DNA from 3 places in the Pedobacter sp. WC2423 genome. Region 3 is predicted to be linked to each of the others. Evidence: riboswitches for the same ligand, from Rfam matches in the RefSeq annotation. Region 3 holds a riboswitch; each other region holds the start of a gene.
The links. Region 3 has a riboswitch for S-adenosylmethionine ahead of AB3G38_RS18945 (SusC/RagA family TonB-linked outer membrane protein). Riboswitches for the same ligand answer to the same signal wherever they lie in the genome.
Positions count from the first base shown of each region.

Region 1: it holds a riboswitch for S-adenosylmethionine, as region 3 does, so the genes downstream of both, metH (methionine synthase) here and AB3G38_RS18945 (SusC/RagA family TonB-linked outer membrane protein) in region 3, are expected to answer to the same signal.
Region 2: it holds a riboswitch for S-adenosylmethionine, as region 3 does, so the genes downstream of both, AB3G38_RS03720 (O-acetylhomoserine aminocarboxypropyltransferase/cysteine synthase family protein) here and AB3G38_RS18945 (SusC/RagA family TonB-linked outer membrane protein) in region 3, are expected to answer to the same signal.

Region 1 covers NZ_CP162005.1:3,568,405-3,570,676, reverse strand. Annotated here, with positions in the region: gene metH (methionine synthase) at 1-1,339, opposite strand, end outside; SAM riboswitch class I at 1,461-1,570, opposite strand; gene AB3G38_RS14680 (Bax inhibitor-1/YccA family protein) at 1,742-2,272, opposite strand, start outside.
Region 2 covers NZ_CP162005.1:983,055-985,326, forward strand. Annotated here, with positions in the region: gene AB3G38_RS03720 (O-acetylhomoserine aminocarboxypropyltransferase/cysteine synthase family protein) at 1-958, opposite strand, end outside; SAM riboswitch class I at 1,212-1,324, opposite strand; gene AB3G38_RS03725 (PLP-dependent aspartate aminotransferase family protein) at 1,480-2,272, opposite strand, start outside.
Region 3 covers NZ_CP162005.1:4,569,217-4,571,488, reverse strand. Annotated here, with positions in the region: gene AB3G38_RS18950 (universal stress protein) at 1-723, shown strand, start outside; SAM riboswitch class I at 940-1,049, shown strand; gene AB3G38_RS18945 (SusC/RagA family TonB-linked outer membrane protein) at 1,184-2,272, shown strand, end outside.

The sequences.
Region 1 (2,272 bases), 1.0 Mb from region 3:
CTTTTCCCTGTAAACATTTTAAACCGTTTTCAATGACGCTCCATTTAGAGGAATCGACCATGATCGGCAGTTTGGAAATATCAGGTTCTGAAGCAATCAGGTTCAGGAATTTCGTCATTGCAGCTTCAGAGTCCAGCATTCCTTCATCCATGTTCACGTCAATGACCTGCGCACCACCTTCTACCTGTTGTCTGGCAACGGCAAGTGCAGCTTCGTAATCACCGCTTAAAATTAACCTGGAAAATTTTGGGGAGCCCGTGATATTGGTTCTTTCACCAATGTTGACAAACATGCTTTCGGGCGTAATGGTTACGGGTTCAAGTCCGCTCAGGCGAAGATATTTAGGTATTTCTGGTATTTGTCTTGGGGTAATATTTTTGGCTTTTGCGGCAATAGCTGCGATATGGTCTGGCGTGGTGCCACAACAACCACCCACAATATTCACAAAGCCGTGCTGAATGAAGTCTCCAACTAAAGTAGCTGTTTCATTAGGCATTTCATCATAAGCGCCAAATTCATTCGGTAAGCCTGCGTTAGGATATGCGGATACGTAACAGGGTGCTTTGGCAGCCAGTTCTTCAATATGGGGCCTCATGTCTTTTGCACCCAGTGCACAGTTGAAACCGATGCTGAGTGGGTTGGCATGAATGATTGAATTCAGGAAAGCTTCTACAGTTTGTCCGGACAGTGTTCTGCCTGATGCATCTGTAATGGTTCCGGAAATCATGATCTCAATTTTACGTCCTATAACTTCTTCGTATTTTTTGATTGCAAATATTGCTGCTTTCGCATTTAAAGTATCAAAAATTGTCTCAATTAATAACAGGTCAGATCCGCCGTCAACAAGACCCCTGATTTGTTCATAGTAAGCGTCAACGAGTTCATCAAAGGTTAAAGCCCGGTATCCAGGATCATTCACGTCTGGTGAGATAGACAAAGTACGGTTAGTAGGCCCTACAGCGCCTGCAACAAAACAAACGCGGTCTGGATTTGCAGCCATGAATTCAGTAACTGCTTCTTTGGCAATTTTAGCGCCTTCGAAACTCATTTCATAGTCCAGTTCTTCCATCTTATAATCCGCAAGAGAGATTCTTTGCGTACTAAAAGTATTGGTTTCAATGATATCTGTACCTGCTTTAAGGTATTCTGTATGTATAGCTTTGATGATATCAGGACGCGTAATATTCAGCAGGTCATTATTCCCTTTGACATCGCATGGGTGATTCGCAAAGCGCTCTCCTCTAAAGTCTTCTTCAGTCAGGATATAGCGCTGAATCATGGTGCCCATTGCCCCATCGATGATTAGTATTCGTTTTTTAAGCTCTTCTCTTATGCTCATTATCTGTGTTGTGGATAGCCGTTTGTCTGTATTCAAGCCACTAGTGCAATGCGATGTAGTATCTTAAAGACAGAAAATTTTATATAAAGGCCTAATCAGAAATCCAGTGTCGGATCGAATTAACTTATCTGTCAGGAACAGCCGGAACTGTTCGAGTAGAATGTAGCACCTTGTAAGCACAGGTTGCTAAGACTTCGTCGGGTCTAATCCCTCCGTCTTTCTTTATAAGCTTGGTACAAAAATGCAACAAAGAAAAATCATTTCCAAGCAAATAGAGTTTAAAGCATATAATATTGCAAAAATCAGGTAATTTGAATGGTGGTACGAAACAATGTTCTGCGGGGTCAAAAAAAAAGCCGGTCAGCTTTAAAACTGACCGGCTTCCTTTGTAAGGATGCTGACTTATTTTCTTCCTCCGAATATTCTCAATAAGAAGATGAAAATGTTCAGGAAGTCAAGGTATAATGACAAAGCGCCCATGATCGCTAATTTCTTAGTATCATCAACAGCCATAGTACCACCGTTTTCTTCGATACCTGCACCGATACGTTTTAGTTTCTGAACGTCATAAGCAGTTAATGCAGTGAAGATCGCTACACCAAAGAAGCTCATGATATAGTCAAAACCGGAACTTTTCAGGAACATGTTAATTACACTGGCAATCACCAGGCCTACTACACCAATCATTAAGATTGATCCGAATTTACTTAAATCCGTGTTGGTGGTATAACCTAATACAGCCATTAAACCAAATATTCCTGCCGCAGCAGCAAAACAAGCCACTACTGAACTTGTTGTATAAATCAATAAGATGAAACTCAGACTGACACCGGTCAATACTGAATACAGAATAAATACACCTAATAAAGCGCTGTATGATAACTTACTCAGCCCTGCACTCATCAAAAGTACCAGCCCTAGCGGAGCAAACAT
Region 2 (2,272 bases), 2.4 Mb from region 3:
CGGCTTCGTGGTTTTCCAGCCAGGTTGCCAGTGCCAATGCATTGTCAACATGTCTTTGAACGCGTAGTGATAAAGTTTCCAGTCCCTGGATTAAAAGAAATGAATTGAAAGGTGAAATTGCAGGGCCGAAATCTCTTAAGCCTTCTACTCTTGCACGGATAATAAACTGGATATTTCCAAAGTCACTTCCAATTCCAAATACGTCATTAAAGACCAGGCCATGGTAACCTTCAGAAGGGGAGGTGAACTGTTTGAATTTACCATTTCCCCAGTTATAGTTTCCACCATCTATAATAACACCGCCAATACTTGTTCCATGCCCGCCAATCCATTTGGTGGCAGATTGTACCACAATGTGAGCACCATGTTCAAGTGGTTTGAATAAATATCCAGCAGCACCAAATGTATTGTCTACAATTAAAGGCAGGTCATATTTTTGAGCAATCAGAGAAAGTTTTTCGAAATCAGGGATACTGAATGATGGATTGCCAATACTTTCCAGATAAATTGCTTTGGTGTTTTTATCGATTTTAGCTTCGAAATCTTGTGTGTCATCTGTTTCAGCAAATCTTACTTCTATACCCAAGCGTTTAAAAGCAACTTTAAATTGATTATAGCTGCCTCCATACAGGTGAGGAGAGGAAACAAAGTTATCACCGGCTTCCAGGATATTGTTTAAGGCAATAAACTGAGCTGCCTGTCCTGAGGCAACTGCAAGTCCCGCAACACCACCTTCAAGTGCAGCTACACGTTTTTCAAAAACGTCTGTAGTTGGGTTCATTAAGCGGGTATAAATATTACCGAATTCTTTTAATGCAAATAGATTTGCACCGTGTTCGGCACTTTTAAATCCATAGGAAGTAGTTTGATAAATAGGTACTGCTCTTGAACCTGTTGTTGGGTCAATTTCCTGACCTGCATGAAGTTGTAGTGTTTCGAATCTATAATTTGCTGACATGATTTCGCTGATTTAAAATGATAAAATGGATTTTTATAGCGTCATACGGTATTTGAGATGATTGCAAAATCCGTATATGGGATTGCATACCTCTGAAAAGAGGCCTTCCGGTTGAACTCATACTAATTTTACGTGGAAGATTGTTTTTAGCCGATGCAACAACACATACATGCAAGGGCTTGCAGATACTTGATCGTGTAAGAAACGGAGTCGCCTGATTGCGATGGTTGGTGGTTAGTTTTCATTTTGTCTTAATTTATCTTTCCAGAAAGCACTATGCAAACTGGTCAGGAATTGGCACCTTCTCCATTTGGGAGGGTTGCCAGTGGGTCACGGAGCCTGTCTCTCGCCACTTCTTTATAAATCAAACCCAGATTGCGGGTTGACTTGAATAGCTTTCGCTATATAATTACAAATGTAGCGTATTTGTGTAAACTTCCAAAATAATATTCTGAAAAATAATTAATATTCTGTTTTCTAGTTATTTAAATTGGGTATTTGAATCTGTTTAATGGCTTTATTTAAGCTAAAGCCTGCTCCAGATCGGCAATCAGGTCATTGATATGCTCAAGTCCAACTGATATCCGAATTAAATTCTGTGGTGTTTTGGTGTCAGGGCCTTCTACAGATGCTCTGTGTTCAATCAGGCTTTCTACGCCACCAAGACTTGTAGCCTGCGCAAATAGTTTCACTTTGTTCACTATTCTTTTTGCATTTGCAGCATCACCTTTAATTAATATAGATAACATGCCGCCAAAAGCACTCATTTGTTTTTTCGCGATCTCATGTTGAGGATGTGAAGGCAGCCCGGGATAATAGACGGTTTCAACTTTTGGATGTTCAGCAAGGTATTTTGCCAGTGCCATACCATTCTCTGCGTGTCCGCGCATTCTGTAAGGTAATGTTTTGATACTTCTTAGTAATAGAAAACAATCAAAGGGGGATGGCACTGCGCCTCCGATCTGCTGGATATTCCTGATTTTATCCCAAAATTCATTTTTAGTGGCCGTGATCAGAACACCGCCTAATACATCACTGTGACCTCCGATATACTTAGTAGAGGAGTGCATCACAATATCCGCGCCCAGTAGAATGGGGTTTTGAAAACATGGTGAGGCAAATGTACTGTCACAGGCAAGAATGAGCTGATGTTTTTTAGCGATGGCCGCAATAAGCTCCAGATCCGTAATTTTTAATAAGGGATTTGAAGGGGTTTCTATCCATATCATCACTGTATTGCTTTTAATATAATTCTCCAGCGTGGATGTGGTAGTCAGGTCAATAAAATCTATGGTCAGGATACCTTCAAAGATA
Region 3 (2,272 bases):
CTGGGCGCCAGGTTAGCAGAAGAACTCTCTACGCTTCCGGTTAATGCCTTCAGACCTGTTATAGACTTCAAATGCCAGGAAGGGCCTCTATACCGGCATATTCATAGATTATCTTCAGACAGGGACCTGATGTTATTAGTGATGGGCACACACCGGAAAGGTTTGGGTTCTTTGATTATGGGTAACCATATGCGCGAAATTATAGGTGCTGTATCCCTGCCTGTACTGATCGTACCAGAAAACCAAAGCTTTAAAAAGCTGGACAAGCTTGTTTTCGCAACAGATATGGAGGATAGTGATCTGGATATTATTCAGGCACTGACAGCATTCGCAAAACCATCTCACGCAGAAATTACATTAGCCCATATACAGCATCCGGATACCTCAGAAGCCGATACTAAAAAATTAGTCACCAACTTTCTGGAAGATGTAGCCAATAAAATAAATTACCCCAAAATTTATTACCGGGCAGTGGAACATACGCCTGTTAAAACAGGTTTAAAATGGCTGGCAGAAAATGTGACCTGTAATTTGTTCGTGATGGTACATCGCCATAAAACTTTTCTGGAGCAGCTTTTCAATTTAAGCAATACACAAAAGATGGCAGCAAATACTAATTTACCACTACTTATTTTCCCTTGTGCAGAAAATGCGGAGCCTGGACTGAACTCAAGCCTGGAATCTGGTTACCAGGAAAATATAATCGCTGCTGCACTCAGTTAGCCTGACATAAAAAAAAGATATAGCATAAACAAATTTCCAATTCTAAATCAAAAGGCCATTCTTTAACCAGAGAATGGCCTTTTTCAGGTAATTTACCTTTTCAAAACAGCAACCAATTGTCTGCCAAATCTCAAAATATCCTACTAATAAAATATATACTATAGATTTAGTAGTTTATTTATATATTTGCCCGACAATTAGCTGTTCATTGATTTCTACTTATCAAGAAAGACCGAGGGAAAGGCCCTATGAAGTCTTAGCAACCTATACACCCCAGATTGTAAAAGGTGCTAACTCCTATCCACTTTAAGCGGAAAAGATAAGTGACAGATATACCTATAAAATAAATCGGTTGCTGTCATCTATTCCCTTAATTATTCCTGATAAATAGCGCTGTTCAAAGGACACCATATGTAATAAATTGAATTAAATACACCAATTATATAACTAGACCATTAATATGTATAAAACTTACAAATACTTATTCGGGATCCTGCTATCCTTTATAATCGTACAGACTGCTGCGGCACAAACCGCTAAAATTACCGGAGTGGTCACCGAGAAATCTAACGGCCAACCTGTCCCTGGCGTAAGCATCTCCGTTAAAGGCACAAATACGGGTACGCAAACTGATGGAAATGGTAAGTTCTCCATCATCGCTAAACCAAATGATATCTTAAAAATCATATCTATTGGTTATGCGACTCAGGAAATCAAAGTAACTTCAACAAATCCGGTAACTGTTCAGCTGGATGAATCTTCTAATGAATTAAGCGAAGTCGTAGTAACGGCTTTGAATATCCCTAAAGAGAAAAAATCATTAGGTTATTCGGTACAGGAGTTAAAATCAAAAGATATCTCCGAAGCAAAAGAAACCAACTTGCTGAATTCTATATCAGGTAAGGTAGCTGGTGTACAGATCACCAACAGCCAGGGAGATATGGGTTCTTCCAGGATTATTATCCGTGGAGAAACTTCTATTTCAGGAAACAATCAACCCCTGTTCGTAATCGATGGAGTACCGGTAGACAATTCACAAAATTTAGGTTCAGGTGGCTCGCGGGATTTTGCGAATACGATTTCTGATATCAATTCGGAAGATATTGAATCGATGAGTGTGCTGAAAGGCCCTAACGCCGCCGCGCTTTACGGTTCCCGTGCTGCGGCCGGTGTAGTATTGATTACCACGAAAAAAGGTAAAAACTCTCCGGGTTTAGGAATCAGTGTAAACTCCAATGCTACCTTTTCTACTTTGTTAACCATTCCATCTTATCAGAATTCATTCGGACAAGGTGCCAACGGTCAGTTCAGCTATGTAGATGGTAAAGGCGGAGGTCTGAATGATGGCGTTGATGAAAGCTGGGGCCCAAGATTGGACGGTCGTTTAATCCCACAATTTAATTCTAACGGAGTACCCGTGCCTTTTATCGCACATCCAAATAATGTGCGTGACTTCTTTAATACAGGTTACACTTTGAATAATGGAATTGCAATTTCAGGTTCAGGAGATAAATATGATTTACGTTTCTCTTATAATAACCTGGATCAG